DNA from 2 places in the Arthrobacter vasquezii genome. Region 1 is predicted to be linked to the other one. Evidence: riboswitches for the same ligand, from Rfam matches in the RefSeq annotation. Region 1 holds a riboswitch; the other holds the start of a gene.
The links. A riboswitch is a leader RNA that binds a small molecule or an ion and turns the genes downstream of it on or off. The one in region 1 is predicted to bind S-adenosylmethionine.

Region 1 (7,416 bases):
CACGCCTTTGCGACAGAAGGAACAACGGTGATCCCAAACGCTCTACTTAAGCGCGCCCATTTTCGGCGAGCATCGCTTGCATTTGCCGGTGGACTCGCGCTCGTTGCCTCGGGAGGGCTGGCGGCAACTGCCGGGCCAACCCACGAGAACAGCAACAACAACACCTCTGAAAAGCTCCGCGCCGCCGTCTCGGTTGACCGGGTGGTCGGTCATCTTGAATCCCTGGACGCGATCGCCGATGCCAATGACGGCACCCGGGCATCCGGAACCCCGGGATATGACGACTCCGTGGCCTACGTGGTCGGGAAGCTCCAGGCTGCTGGGTACTCCCCCGTTGTGCAGGAATTCATGTTCCCGTACTTCCAGCAGCTGAGCCCTTCGGTCCTCACCCAGATCAGCCCGGAATCACAGGTTTACGCAGCGGAATCCTTCGCGACCATGACCTATTCCGGGGCAGGAGAAGCGGTGGGCGCTATCACCGCCGTCGACACCACCGGTACCGCCGGCGCCAACACCAGCGGGTGTGAAGCCACCGACTTCGATGGATTCGCAGCCGGATCAATTGCGCTGATACAGCGTGGCAGTTGTTCGTTCGCGCAGAAGGCCAGCAACGCAGAAGCAGCCGGGGCCACCGCCGTCGTCATTTTTAATGCCGGATCGGAAGGCAGCACCGGTCCGATCAACGGCACCCTCGGGGCGCCGGGAATCGATATTCCGGTCCTGGGAGCAAGCTTCGACGTGGGCGTAAGCCTGATCGGCGAGAACGTCACGGGCACAGTGACGGTGGACACCGTCTCCGAGAACCGCGCGACTTACAACGTGCTTGCGGAAACCGCAACCGGCGACGCCGACAATGTGGTGATGGTCGGCGCTCACCTCGACAGCGTGGTGGCCGGTGCCGGCATCAATGACAACGGCACGGGTAGCGCCGCAATCCTTGCGGTCGCGGAATCGATGCAGAAGGTCAAGACTGCAAACAAGGTCCGCTTTGCCTGGTGGGGTGCAGAAGAACAGGGACTCCTCGGCGCTGAGCACTATGTCGCAGACCTCGCGGAGACGGGAGAGCTGGACAGGGTTGGGCTGTACCTGAACTTCGACATGATCGGCTCCGCCAACTTTGGCCGCTTCGTGTACGACGGTGACAACTCGGCCTTCCCTGTCGGTCCCGGCGCTGCTGAGGGTCCTGCGGGATCCGGTCAGATCGAGCAGGATTTCCACGACTACTTCGCAGCTGAGGGACTGGCCTCAGGTGAAACAGCGTTCAGCGGACGTAGTGATTACGGACCATTCATTGCAGAGGGCATTCCCGCAGGCGGACTGTTCACCGGTGCAGAGGGCATCAAGACCGAGGAGCAGGCAGAACTGTTCGGTGGCGTTGCCGGCGAACCCTACGATGCCTGCTACCACGCAGAATGTGATGACCTGAGCAACGTCAGCGTTGAGTCACTGGACCAGATGAGCGATGCGATTGCTCATCTGACCCTCACCTACGCCATGAACACGACAGCGGTGAACGGCGTTGGAGACAACGTGAAGGGTAACTTCAAGCAAAAGGGCGGCTTCGAAGGCAACCCGCTGGGCGGCGGCACCGAAAGCGGCGGCGGGCTCCACCCGGAGCATGACCACGATTCCGAACTGGCCGACCGGTAGTATCCCGGGCTAGCCAAAGGCGGGTCGGGACCACTTCTTTCGGGTGGTCCCGACCCGCCTTCTCGTTGCCTGCGATCTTTTCCTGGATCAGTGTCGCAGCAGGCGCCGGTTCCAGGGCAGCGTGGTCAGGATGATGGCCCCCAGCGCGAGGATCGGTCCCGCCACGGTGGCGAAGACGACGACGGTCCCCGGTGTGGGGAGCACAAGGTCCAGTGCCAGCGAACCCAGCAGCTGGCCTGCGATCATTCCGAGGCCGGTGAGCAGCACACCCAGGGATCGCACCAGGAGGGCGCCGATACCGATGAAGATGCATCCCATCGGCCCGCCCAGGTAATACCACCACTCTTCCGGCAGCGGTTCAGGAGGGCCGGTGAGCACCAGTTTCACTAGCCAGGCGGCGAGGAGCACGACCGATCCGGCAATGAAGTTCATCAGGGTGGCGGTAATGGGTGTGCCGTACTGCACGGCGGCGGTTCCGTTCATGGCTTGTTGGAAGCTCACCAGGATGCCGGCTGCGATGGGAAGCAGGAGCGGAAGGATGAGTGCCGCCGTCGTACCTGTTCCGCCGAGGCGGGGTGAGACTGCCCAGATAACTGCCGCGACCGTCAGCGTCACGCCGATTACCCGCATGATGGTGATTATGCGCCGCCCGCCGGGTCCGATCCCGAGCCTGTCCACGGCGAGTCCGCTCAGCGTCTGGCCCATGACCGCGGCGACCGTAAAGAGCGCGACTCCAAGGACCGAGATGGTGAGCGCCTGCGAGAAAACAAACAACGCACCGATGGTCCCTGCGGCCAGGTAGATGCGGGGAAACCGCCGCTGCCGCACGGCAGGGATCAGCTGGCCGAGGCCCGCCCGTCCGCGCGGAAGCAGCAACGAGATCAGGATCATCAGCACCAATCCGGTACCGAAACTGATGAGCGCGGCTGCAAGTCCGTCGTCGAGCGTTTGCCCCAGTGCTCCGTTGATCCTGCTTTGAAGCGGAATGGCTACGCCGGAGGATATTGCCAGCGGGAGGCCGATGACGGCGGGAAGGTGGGGGGCTCGAGACACCCGTTAAACCCTAGGGCACTGACCTGTTCCGGCCGGTCACTTCCGGCGGGCAGAATGTAACCATGAGCATAAACGATGAGACCAGCGCCGCCACTGAAGTGCCTATCCGTGACTCGATGATCCGGCTGGGCCAGTTGGTCAAGCTGGCCAATCTTGCCGAGGATGGGGTGGAGGCCAAGGAACTCATCGAGAACGGCCTGGTGAAAGTCAACGGTGAGATCGAGGATCGCCGGGGACGCCAGATTCATCCCGGTGATTCCGTGACGGTGAACGGCGTTACCGTGACAGTGGTGCAGGGATAACGCAGGCATCGCGGGCTTCGGCTTCGCACACCGCAACGAGAAAGTCCGATGTTGGCGTCCAGGCCTGAAGATCCCACGTGGCCAGGCGCAAGGAGACGGAGAAGCCGGCGCCGGCGACGTCAGTGAAAAACCGGTCGAAGGTGTAGCCGCGCCCGGCGCCGAACCCGACGATCAGGCGTCCACCGCGCGCCAGGTGGCGATGCAGGCGTGCAAGAACCTGTGGCGCCGTGCCCGGAGCAAGGAAGGCGAGGACGTTTCCTGCGCAGACAATCACGTCAAAGGACTTAGCCACTCCGCGGGCCGGCAGATCCAGCTCTGTCAAGTCTCCCACCAGCCACACAGGCCCTGGGTGGGCTGCCCTCGCCGCTTCGACCAACTGGGCGTCCGCGTCAACTCCCACCACGGAATGGCCACGCAGCGCCAGTTCCCCGCCAACCCGGCCTTGCCCGCAGCCGGCGTCGAGAATACGCGCATTTCGGGGAGCCATTGCGTCGACGCACCGGGCTTCCCCGTGTAAGTCCGCACCCTCGGATATCAGCTGTTCAAAACGCTGGATGTAGGCGGCTGACCTGTTGGGGTCCGCGCGTTTTCCTGCGTCCCAGAGCGTTTCTTTCTTCACATTCGGGAGTCTAACCCGCCACCGTAACGGCGTTACCGTGACAGTGGTGTCCGGCTGACGCCGGGCACCACCATCTGCAGAAATTCCCGCACATGTCCCAGTTCCTGTGCGTTGATGCTGTGGTACATGCCCGCGTAGAGCACCTTGGTGAGCTTGGTGTGGCGGTTCAGCCAGCCGTGGGTGAACTCGATTCGATCGGCGGGAATGACCGGGTCTTCCTGATCCCGGCCCCAGAAGAACGGCACTGGCTTCGCAACAAGCGCGCTGTCGTTGAAGAACGTGCTGCCGTCGGTCGGCACAACAAACCCTGAGAGCCCGACGACGGCCGCGTAGTCTGCGGGCCGGGCACGCAGCATGGAGCTTGCCACTGCCATGCCCATCGAGAAGCCGAGCAGGGTGACGCTCGAGTGCGACTGCTTGATGGAGTCGACCCAGTCAATGACGTCCTGGACGGCGGCGGTGACCTTGTCGACCGAATAGGCGGCGTCCTGCATCAGCGGGAACCAGGTGAAACCTGCTCCCAGGGCGACGGGCGCACGTACGGATGCCACGGTGAACTCGTCGGGCAGGAAGTCGAGGATACCCATGAGGTCTTCTTCGTTGGCCATGTGTCCGTGCAGCAGCACCAGCAGCGGCGAGCCGGAGCGCTCGTCTTCGGGCTTCGACCAGACGACAGTCGGTGCGGTCGAGGCCGGGCCGGTCCCGGGCCCGGTCTCGGGGGCGGAGGCGGAGGCGGAGGAGGAGGCGGAGGAGGGCGCAGCAGAACCGTCAGTCGAGGAAAAATTCGTCATAGCTCCATAGTGGCATGTTGAACTGTGCCGGCTGCGTGCTGCGGCAGGCTGCGACTCAGCCCGCGCGCAACCGTAGCGCTGAGGCGCTCTCCTTGACATCGCCGTCGTCGGTGTTGCTATAGAACGCTGCTGCCAGCGCGGGCTCAAGCTGCGCAATCTCGGTGAGGAAGGCATCGTGGCCGATGGGAGATTCAATGGTGTGGACGGCAACGTTCCCGGGCAATGCGGACGCCAGTTCAACGGACTGGCGAGGCCAGTAGAGGCGATCCGAATCCACCGCCGCGACGAAGAACTCTGCCGAGGCAGCTGCGAGTGCAGTGCTGAGGCTCCCCCGGTCACGGGCAACGTCGTGGCTCATGAGCGCTTCAGTGAGGATGACGTAGCTGTTGGCGTCAAACCGCCGGACCAGCTTTTCCGCCTGATGGTCCAGGTAGCTCTCCACCTGGTAGCGGCCGCGCCCGCCCGGCACCGACGACCCAAAAGGCTCTTCCATACCCTGCGCTGCCCGACCGAACCGGTGTACGAGTTCCGCCTCCGAACGGTAGGTGATGTGCGCGATGCGCCGGGCAAGGCCCAACCCATCCTCGGGACCGGCGCTTCCGTAGTAGTCGCCGCCGGTGAACCGCGGGTCGAGGCGAATGGCCTGCACCTGGGCCTGCGCGAAGGCGATCTGCTCCGCGGTGCTCGCTGCTCCGCACGCGATGACGGCGCACCGTTGCACCCGCCCGGGATAGGTGACAGCCCACTCAAGAGCCCTCGCGCCTCCCATTGACCCACCCAGCACGGAGTGCCAGGAGGAGATGCCCAGCAGGTCTGCGAGCAGTGCCTCGGCACGCACGGAATCGCGGATGGTGACGAAGGGGAAACGCGAACCCCACGGCTTGCCCTCCGGATCAAGCGACGCCGGCCCCGTGGATCCGTAACAGCCGCCCAGCATATTGATGGACACCACGAAGTAGCGGTTCGTGTCGATGGTTCTGCCCGGACCCACCAACCCGTCCCACCAGCCATCCTCGGAGGACTCGCCCCGCGCTACATGTGAGCTGCCGGTGAGTGCGTGCTCGATCAGCACCGCATTGGAGGCATCGGCATTGAGCGTGCCCCAGGTCTCGTAGGCGAGGACGACATCGGGCAAATGGCCGCCTGTTTCCAGCGCCAACGGGCCAATCCGGAACCGTTGCACGACGACGCCGTCAACCAGCCCCGCTTCCGGCTGCGGAACCGCTGTGGTGATGCCTGTCAAAACCCTGCCGCCTCACTGAATCGCGCTTGCTCCTGCACTGCATGCAGGGCCTGGTCTTCACCCGGGGCACCCCGCCGCGAGGGAGGGTTGCCGGACAGCAAGCCGGGGCTGATGGCGGGTGGAACCTGCCGCACTGTCACTCGTTACCTCGTATTAGGAAACCTGACCAGCGCGGGTGAGGGCAACTTGTGTGACTCGCCGTGAAATGAAGCCGGCTGGCGTAGTAGCCGTGAAAGGCGCGCGTGCGGCAGAGGATGCTTGAGTGGGGCCGTTCGGCGTCTATGGGAAAACGGTCGGCCCCACTCAAGGGGGACACCCAGTGGGCGTCCCTGGCAGGAAACTCCGGCGGTCTCGGAACCGGGCTCCCTGTGTGAAGCAACTATCCGGCTCTGACCTTGGGTTTTGCTTGGAACATCGTCGCCCGCGGTGTGACTTAGGTAACCCTTAGTCGAGGCCTCCATCACAAAGTGCCAAAATGGGGCCATGCGCCTGGATCATGTGTCTTATGCCTGCGAACCTGACGGACTGACTGCTACTGCGGAACGGATTTCCGACGCCCTCGGAGTTGAATTCGTGAAGGGTGGAATCCACCCGCGGTTTGGCACCCGCAACATGATTTTTCCGTTGGTCAACGGCCAGTACCTCGAGGTAGTCGAGGTCCTTGACCACCCAGCCTCGGACAAGGCTCCATTTGGCCAGGCGGTGCGGGCACGGTCCGAGGCCGGCGGCGGCTGGATGGGCTGGTGCGTAGCCGTTGATGACCTCGCCCCGTTCGAGGACCGCCTTGGCCGCAGCGCCGTCCCCGGTAACCGCAAATTCCCGGACGGGCAGGAGCTGACCTGGCAGCAGATCGGCATCAAGGGCCTCATCGCTGACCCTCAGGTCCCCTACATGATCCGCTGGGATGAAGGCACGGAGTCCCTCCACCCATCCCAGGCGCGCACCGCGTCCGTGCGCCTCAGCGCGCTCACCATCGCCGGGTCGGCAGAGCGCGTCACAGAGTGGCTCGGAACGCCCGTCACCCACCCGTTGGACGACGTCGACGTCGAGTGGATCGCCCCCAACGGCACGCCCGGCATCATGTCGGTAGCGTTCGAAACCCCGAAGGGTGCGGTCCGGATCTAATTGGTTCTTTCGGACGCTGGTTCCCCAGGCCGCGTGGCCGGGGGTTAGCTTCCGATGCCGATAGCCGGGCCGAAGAGCGCGAAGCCGACAAAGCCTGCAATGTCCAGCAGCGCATGCGCTATCACCAGGGGCATCACCCGCTTGGTGCGCGTGTAGGCGTAGCCGAAGATCAGCCCCATGATCACGTTCCCGATGAACGGGCCGATCCCCTGGTACAGGTGATAGCTCCCTCGCAGGAGCGCCGAAGTCACAATAATCACCGGGACTGACCAGCCCAGTTCCCGGAGCCGCTCAAAGAGGTAGCCCACCACAATGACCTCTTCGAGCACCGCGTGACGGATCGCCGAGAGCACCAGCACAGGCAGCGTCCACCAGTAGGTGTCGAGCGCCGTCGGGATGATCGCAGTGGTAAGCCCCAGTGCCCGGCCCGCGGCGTACACCCCGAGCGTTCCCACCCCGATCACCGCGGCCAGCCCCACTCCCAGACCGAAGTCGACCTTCGGTTTGCTGAAGGTGAAGCCAATCCGGCGGAAGGCCGACTTCCCCGGCTGGGTGAGCAGGAACAGCACAAGCACCACGGGAACCAGCGCAAAGAAGATTCCCAGCAGCTGGTAGGTGAGATCGAAGTACTGC
Region 2 (7,416 bases), on a different contig from region 1:
CGCCTTGGCGCTCTTCTTCCGGACGTTGACGCCGTGGTGCTGTGCCTACCCGCTACCGAATCAACCCATCACATGCTCAGCCGGGACCTGCTCGAGCAGGTGAAGGAAGGCATCACCGTGGTCAACGTCGGCCGGGGTGCCACCGTGGACGAGGAAGCGCTCATCGGGGCGCTCAGGGACGGGCGGGTCGGTTTTGCCGCGCTCGACGTTTTCGAACAGGAGCCGCTGCCGGGTGACAGCCCGTTGTGGGAGCTTCCGAACGTCCTCGTAAGCCCCCACAATGCCGGCACATATGAGGAAGAGGAACGGAAAATCGCGGAGCTCTTCGCGGAGAACGCCCGGCGGCTGCTCGACGGCGAACCGCTCCTCAACGTTGTTGACACTGTGGAGTTCTATTGAGCGGGTGTCCCGGTGGGGCGGGGTTCTAGAGCCATTTCTTGCGTTTGAACGTCAGATACAGGCCGACGCCCATCAGCAGCATCAGCGCAAGCGCGAAGGGGTAGCCCAGCGGCCAGTCCAGCTCCGGCATGAATTCGAAGTTCATCCCGTAGACGGTGCCCACCAGGGTGGGCGCGAAGAGGATTGCAGCCCAGGACGAAATGGCCTTGACCTCTTCGCTCTGCGCCAGGCTCGCTTCCGAGAGGTGCCGCATTTCCTCGTTCTGCCGCTGCGTCACGAGGGTCGCATGGACCGAGAGGGCGTTCTGGAGCAGGATCCGGAAGGAGTCGATCCGCTCGATGATGCGCAGCACGTGGTCCTGCACATCCCGCAGGCGGGGCTGCAGTTCCGAATCCATGTCCTCCTTTTCGGCGTCAGCCAGGAGCGCATCGAGCATTGGCCGCAGCGGGTGAGTGGCGCGCTGAAAGCCGATCACTTCGCGGGAGAGGTCATAGATGCGGCGTGCTACGTCAGGAGCGGAGCTGAAGAGCTCGTCCTCGATTTCGTCGATGTCATTCTCGAGCCCCGCGACAACGGGCGCGTACTGGTCAACGACCTCGTCAAGGATTGCGTAGAGCACTGCCTGGGGTCCGAGTGCGAGCAGTTCGGGCCGCGCTTCCAGACGCCGCCGGACCTTCGCGAGGTCGGGTGATTCGGCCTGGCGGATTGTGACAATGAAGTCCGGGCCTACGAAGACGTGCAGTTCCCCGAACTCCACCATTTCCTCGGCATCGAGATACCTGGCCGGCCGGAGGACCGCGAAGAGGGTTTCCCCGTAGCGCTCGAGCTTGGAACGCTGATGGCCGTGCAGCGCATCCTCGACGGCGAGTTCGTGAAGCGCAAACTCATCCGCCACCCGCTGGATTTCAGCATCATCCGGCCGGTACAACCCGATCCAGGCCATTCCGCCGTGATCACGCTTGAGTTCAAACGTCTGGTCCAGATTCTCCGGGTTAGCGGTCCGTTGGCCGTCCACATACACGCCGTTGTCAACGATGGCCACCGTGCCGTCCTCACTCTTGTCTGCTGCGCTCCGCCGCATTCCGTCCGTCGGAAACGGGGCTTAGGCGAGTTTCTCACAGCATCGGCGGCCGCTGCGGTACCGCGCCCGAATCTCGGGTGCGCGGTCAGCGCCTGCTGTTGCCGCCGTCGTCGTCGTTGCTTTCCACAGTGCCTCCCGGCTCCCAGCGCAGCAGGTCTCCGGGCTGGCAGTCCAGAATCTCGCAGATTGCCTCCAGGGTGGTGAAGCGGACGGCTTTGGCGCGGCCGTTCTTCAGGACAGCCAGGTTGGCCGGGGTGATGCCAATACGTTCGGCCAGCACACCCACGGGCATCTTGCGCCTGGCCAGCATCACGTCGATGTCCACGATGATGGGCATCAGATGACCTCGTCGAGTTCGCTGCGCAGGTTTTTCGCTTCGGCATCGCGGGCTACTGCCTGGGCGAGCAGCACCCGCAGGACCAGCACGATCAGCGCAACACCGCCGATCAACAATGAGGCACCGCAGATGAGCAGGATGACCCCCGGAGCAATTTCCCCCGGAGCCAGGAGAACCGCGAGACCGAACACCAGGACCGACGCAGCGGCGATGGCCCCGAAGATGATGTCGACATACCGGAATGCTCCATCGGAGAAGACCGTGCCGCTGCGGACCATGGTGAGCAACTTCCACAAGCAGACGGCGCTCACTTGAACCGTCAGGATGCCGAAGACGACGATCGCGTTGAACGTGATGCGCAGCCCAGTGGGCACGCCCGACTGCTCAAGATCAGCGGAGATCAGCGGGACCATCCAGAGCTGGATGAACAACGAGCCCGCAATGACCATCGCGATGACGACCTGCAATGCGAGGACGGCCAACTTTCCCATCGGGATTCTCCTTCGATTGATTAACAAGGAGAATATATCGAGAAACGATAGGTGGTCAAGCGTGGAGCAGCCTTGAGGCAGCAAAGGTGCCGGAGATGCGCAGGAACGTGGTGACGTCCCCACGATCCTGCGCATCCCCGGCACCTTTGCGTTCGAACCCGACCGGCTACTCGACCCGAATCACCAGATCCGCCCGGTTCTTCGTCGCCTCGATCAATCGCGCGTTCGGTTCATCCACCCGCTCTACCCACTCCGCCGCCGCAGCCGGACTCTTTCCGAACAGGATGTGCCGCTGGATCAGCCGGTCCAGCCGCAGGTTCTCATCCTGCTCGCAGTACCAGACCTCAGTGCACTGAGCCTGGGCCTGCCGCCAGCCCGGGCGATCGAGCAGCAGGTAATTGCCCTCCGTGAGAATGGTGCGCACGGACGGATACACAGGGATCACGCCGGCAATGGGCTGCTCGATGGTGCGCTCGAAACCTGGGGCATACACTACAGAATCCCGCCGTCCACGAAGCCGCTTCAACAGAGCAGCATAGCCATGCTCGTCGAACGTCTCGGGTGCGCCCTTGCGTTCCAGAAGACCCAGGCGCGCCAGCTCCTGATCGGACAGATGGAACCCGTCCAAAGGAACATGGGCGAAGCGCTGCTGATCCGGGTCGGGTTTGTTCTGGTTCAGTGAAGCCATCAACTGCTCCGCGAGGGTAGTCTTCCCGACTCCAGGAGCGCCGACAATCCCAATAACGACAACGCCGGCCTCGCGCGCCGATATGCGCTCTATTCGATCAACAAGTTCCGACAGCGTCACCGTGCCATCCTGACATGTGACCCGGGTCGAGAACGTTGTTCATGGGCAGAATGGGTCCCATGACAACGGCACTCATCCTCAGCGGCACCGGCCGGTACGCGGACCCCTGGCACCCGTTCGCGGAAACTTCCGCGGCCATCGCGGACCTGCTCCGCGGTCACGGACTCACCGTAGAAACAGCCGACGACGTCGACGCCACCCTCGGTAGCTTTCGTGACTCTGCTGCCTGGCCGGATCTGCTGGTGGTGAATGTCGGCCTCCCGCGGGACGGCGGCACTTCCCCCGGTACAGATGCCGCCCGTGATGGCTTGGACGCCTGGGAAGCCGGCGGCTGTCCGCTGCTCGCCCTGCACTCGAGCGCCACGAGTTTTGTCGATTCCGAGTCCTGGGAAGCGGCGCTCGGCGGACGCTGGGTACGCGACGTGTCCATGCACCCGGAGTACGGCGCTGCAAACATACTGCTCGAGGGTTCCTTCCCCGTTGGGATACCTGATTTCACTCTCGACGACGAACGCTACAGCTGGCTGCGCACCTCACCGGACGTCATCGTTCACGCCCGCCACGAACACGAGGGGCACTTGCACCCTTTGATGTGGTCCCTGGAGCGACCTGTCGGGACTGGATCCGCACGAAGCTTCTATGACGCACTCGGCCACGACGCGGCGTCGTACTCCTCACCGGAACACCGCGAACTGATGAAGCGCGCGGTGGACTGGCTGCTTGGCTAGGTCTCTTGTCGCAGGGTCAGGATCTCCGCGCCATCGTCGGTGATCGCGATGGTGTGCTCACTGTGCGCGGTCCGGCAGCCCGTAGCGCTGCGGAGTGTCCACCCGTCGGCGTCGACTGCCAGTTCAGCGGTATCCGCCATGACCCATGGCTCCAGCGCCAGCAAAAGCCCCGGGCGCAGCACGTATCCCCTGCCGGGCCGTCCGGTGTTTGCCACGTGGGGACCCTGGTGCATTGTCGACCCGACGCCGTGACCGCCGAATTCCGTGTTGATCGGATATCCCGCGGCGCTGAGGACTGAACCAATGGCAGCGGAGATGTCGCCGATGCGCGCGCCTGGTCTGGCGGCGGCAATCCCGGCAGTCAATGCACGTTCGGTGGCATCAATCATCGCGACGCTCTCCGCCGGCTTTGACTCGCCAACGATGAAGCTGATGGCGGAGTCTGCGACGATTCCGCGCTGGGAGACGGCGAGGTCCAGGGAGAGCAGGTCGCCGTCGGCAAGCGAGTAGTCATGCGGCAGACCGTGGAGCACAGCATCGTTGACGGACGTGCAGATATAGGCGCCGAACGGGCCGCGCCCAAACGGCGGCTCGTAGTCGACGTAGCAGGACACCCCGCCTGCCTCAGCGATCATCTCTTTGGTCCATTGGTTGATCTCCAGCAGGTTTGTCCCGACCGTGCTGCGGCTCTTCACCGTCTGCAGAATGTTGGCGACCAGCGCACCCGCTTCCTTTGCCCTGGCCAACTCGCTCGCGTTCAGAATTTCAATCATGTAGATGACCCTCTCACGCTGCCGATGTCCGGCTGAAGCGTTCCTTTGTTACGACACATATTGCGCCGGACCCTTGCAAAAGCGTTTAGTGGAATTCCACCATCCCGAGCGGCCGAGAGACCTGGATCGTTGACGCCGCAGCAACCCTTACCTGCTTGCAGGAGAACGGGTGCTACTGCCAGGAGCGATGGAGTTATACATGAGCACCGTTCTTCGAGCGCACCGTACCCAGGCCATTTCCACTGATGGCAACCAGACACTGCCGCTGACTTTCTCTTCGTTGACCCGAAGTTTCGGGAGCGGAAGCGAGCAGCACGTGGTGCTTCGCGACGTGACCCTGGACGTTGAAGCAGGCGAGGTTCTCGCCATTGTGGGCGCCAGCGGTTGCGGGAAATCAACCCTCCTGCGAGCCGCGGCAGGACTGGACGCTCCCACCAGCGGTGCGGTACTCATCGACAGCACAGCAGTGGACGGGATCGATCCCCGCTGCGCCGTCGCGTTCCAGGAACCCCGACTCCTCCCCTGGCTCTCGCTGCGCGAGAACATTGCTATCGGCCTGCCCAGGGAAACCAGTTCCGCCGCGGGCAAGGCGAAGGTGGAGGAGCTTTTGGGCCTCGTGGAACTCGACGGGTTCGCCGGCCACCGGCCCCGCGAAGTGTCCGGAGGCATGGCACAGCGGGCATCGCTGGCACGTGCACTGGCACGCAACCCGGGCGTCCTGCTCCTCGACGAACCCTTCGGCGCACTCGATGCCCTGACGCGGCTGAAGATGCAGGACCTCCTGCTGCGTATCCACCAAACCACCCCGACCACGGTCCTGCTGGTCACCCATGATGTTGACGAAGCGCTGCAGCTCGCCGACCGGGTGATCGTTCTCGCGAAGGAGCCTGACGTCCAGGGTGCAACCATCAGCCGCGTGCTGGAGGTTCCGGGCGACCGTCCGCGCGACCGCGGCTCAGCCGAACTTGCCGCGCTACGCAGTTCGCTGCTGAGCAGCCTCGGCGTCGACAGCCACCAGCACTAACCGCGCGCCTGCGGCCAGTTCGCAGCGCCGTATCCCAGCGCGTGCGGCGCCCACCGTGCCGCCATGTTGCGCCGACACCCCCAAGAACAAGCCCCCTACACCCGTCCCACGCACTCTCCGAAAAGGATCACCATGAAGAGCACCGCACGTTTTCAGTTCGCCGCCACCGCCGCAATCGCCGCCCTCGCCCTTAGCGGCTGCGTTGCCGGGGAAAACGCCGACGGCTCAGTCGGCGAAGCCGCAGCCGCGACCGGCGGAGAACTCACGGTGGACTTCGCCACCTACAACCCGCTGAGCCTCATCATCAAGGACCAGGGCTGGCTCGAGGCCGAGTTGGAAGATGAGGGCGTAACGGTCAAATGGGTCCAGTCCGCCGGATCGAACAAGGCCAACGAACTGCTCCGCTCCGGCGAAGCTGACGTCGCCTCAACGGCCGGTTCGGCAGCGCTGATGGCCCGCGCCAACGGCTCCCCCATCAAGACCATCGACATCTACTCACAGCCCGAATGGTCCGCACTGGTCACAACGGCGGATACGGGTATCGAATCCGCGGAGGATCTCCGCGGCAAGTCCATCGCCGCCACCAAGGGCACCGACCCCTACTTCTTCCTGCTCCAGTCATTGGCAGAGCACAACGTTGACCCGAGCGAAGTGACCATCCAGAACATCCAGCACGCCGATGGCTGGGCCGCCCTCAACACCGGCTCGGTGGACGCCTGGTCCGGCCTCGATCCCATCATGGCCGCAGCCGAAGAAGACGGCGCCGAGCTGTTCTACCGCAACGTGGACTTCAACACCTACGGCTTCCTCAATGCCACCGAGTCCTTCCTGGAGGAAAGCCCTGAGCTCGCCCAGGCCGTGGTCAACGCCTATGAGAAGGCACGCCAGTGGGCTCAGGAGAACCCGGAGGAAACCGCAGCGATCCTCGCCGAGGTTGCGGGCATTGAAGAATCCGTGGCCACCAAGGTCATCACCGAACGGTCCAACCTCGACGTCAACGGCACCCCCGGTCAGGCCCAGCTGGACGTGCTCGAGGTAGTCGGCCCGATGTTCGTCGAATCCGGTGACGTCGCAAGCCAGGAAAACATCGACGAAGCCCTCTCCACCCTTCTTGATGACACCTACGCAACCAACGCCGATCCGTCCGCTATTGGAGAGTAATGAGCAACCCCTACCTCACCGGTAACAGCGTGCCCGGCGGCGTCGGCACCGGCCCCGCCTCGGTCGTCTCCTCCAAGGGGACAAGCTCCCCGCACACAACAAATCAGAACGACGACGACGGCAGGCAGGGCAATGCCCTCACCCGCCGCAAGCCGCGCGGCAAGGCAGTCGCCAAGCTCGGACTGGGACTGATTGTTCCGCTGGCGCTGTTGGCGGCCTGGCAACTGGCCGCCGTCGTCGGTTTGATCAGTCCGGTCACCTTGCCGGCGCCAACCGCTGTCTTTGACGCCGCCGTCGATCTGATCCAGCGCGGGGAACTTCGCATCCACATTGCTATTTCGACCCAACGCGTGGTCATCGGCTTCCTGATCGGTGCCATCGCCGGTCTCGTGGTCGGAGCGTTTGTCGGTCTGTCCCGGTGGGTGGACACCCTGTTCTCGCCGACCATCGGTGCCATCCGCGCCGTGCCGTCACTGGCGTGGGTTCCCCTGCTGATGCTCTGGGTGGGAATCGGTGAGGATTCGAAAGTCATCCTTATCTCCATCGGCGCCTTTTTCCCCGTTTTCACCACCGTTGCCATGGCCCTGCAGCACGTGGACAAGAACCTGGTCGAG

Region 2: linked by a shared signal. The riboswitch ahead of P4U43_RS11295 (ABC transporter ATP-binding protein) and the one ahead of metX (homoserine O-acetyltransferase MetX) in region 1 are both predicted to bind S-adenosylmethionine.

Annotation. Positions count from the first base shown of each region.
Region 1 covers NZ_JAROKN010000065.1:1,759-9,174, reverse strand. Annotated here, with positions in the region: gene P4U43_RS15650 (M28 family peptidase) at 28-1,650, shown strand; gene P4U43_RS15645 (DMT family transporter) at 1,738-2,703, opposite strand; gene P4U43_RS15640 (RNA-binding S4 domain-containing protein) at 2,766-3,005, shown strand; gene P4U43_RS15635 (class I SAM-dependent methyltransferase) at 2,980-3,624, opposite strand; gene P4U43_RS15630 (alpha/beta hydrolase) at 3,657-4,415, opposite strand; gene metX (homoserine O-acetyltransferase MetX) at 4,471-5,658, opposite strand; SAM riboswitch class IV at 5,676-5,806, opposite strand; gene P4U43_RS15620 (VOC family protein) at 6,142-6,783, shown strand; gene P4U43_RS15615 (CPBP family intramembrane glutamic endopeptidase) at 6,828-7,416, opposite strand, start outside.
Region 2 covers NZ_JAROKN010000029.1:21,361-28,776, forward strand. Annotated here, with positions in the region: gene P4U43_RS11260 (D-2-hydroxyacid dehydrogenase) at 1-399, shown strand, start outside; gene corA (magnesium/cobalt transporter CorA) at 425-1,441, opposite strand; gene P4U43_RS11270 (helix-turn-helix domain-containing protein) at 1,566-1,817, opposite strand; gene P4U43_RS11275 (DUF2975 domain-containing protein) at 1,817-2,308, opposite strand; gene P4U43_RS11280 (nucleoside/nucleotide kinase family protein) at 2,475-3,116, opposite strand; gene P4U43_RS11285 (ThuA domain-containing protein) at 3,176-3,844, shown strand; gene map (type I methionyl aminopeptidase) at 3,841-4,617, opposite strand; SAM riboswitch class I at 4,714-4,811, shown strand; gene P4U43_RS11295 (ABC transporter ATP-binding protein) at 4,817-5,641, shown strand; gene P4U43_RS11300 (aliphatic sulfonate ABC transporter substrate-binding protein) at 5,774-6,802, shown strand; gene P4U43_RS11305 (ABC transporter permease) at 6,802-7,416, shown strand, end outside.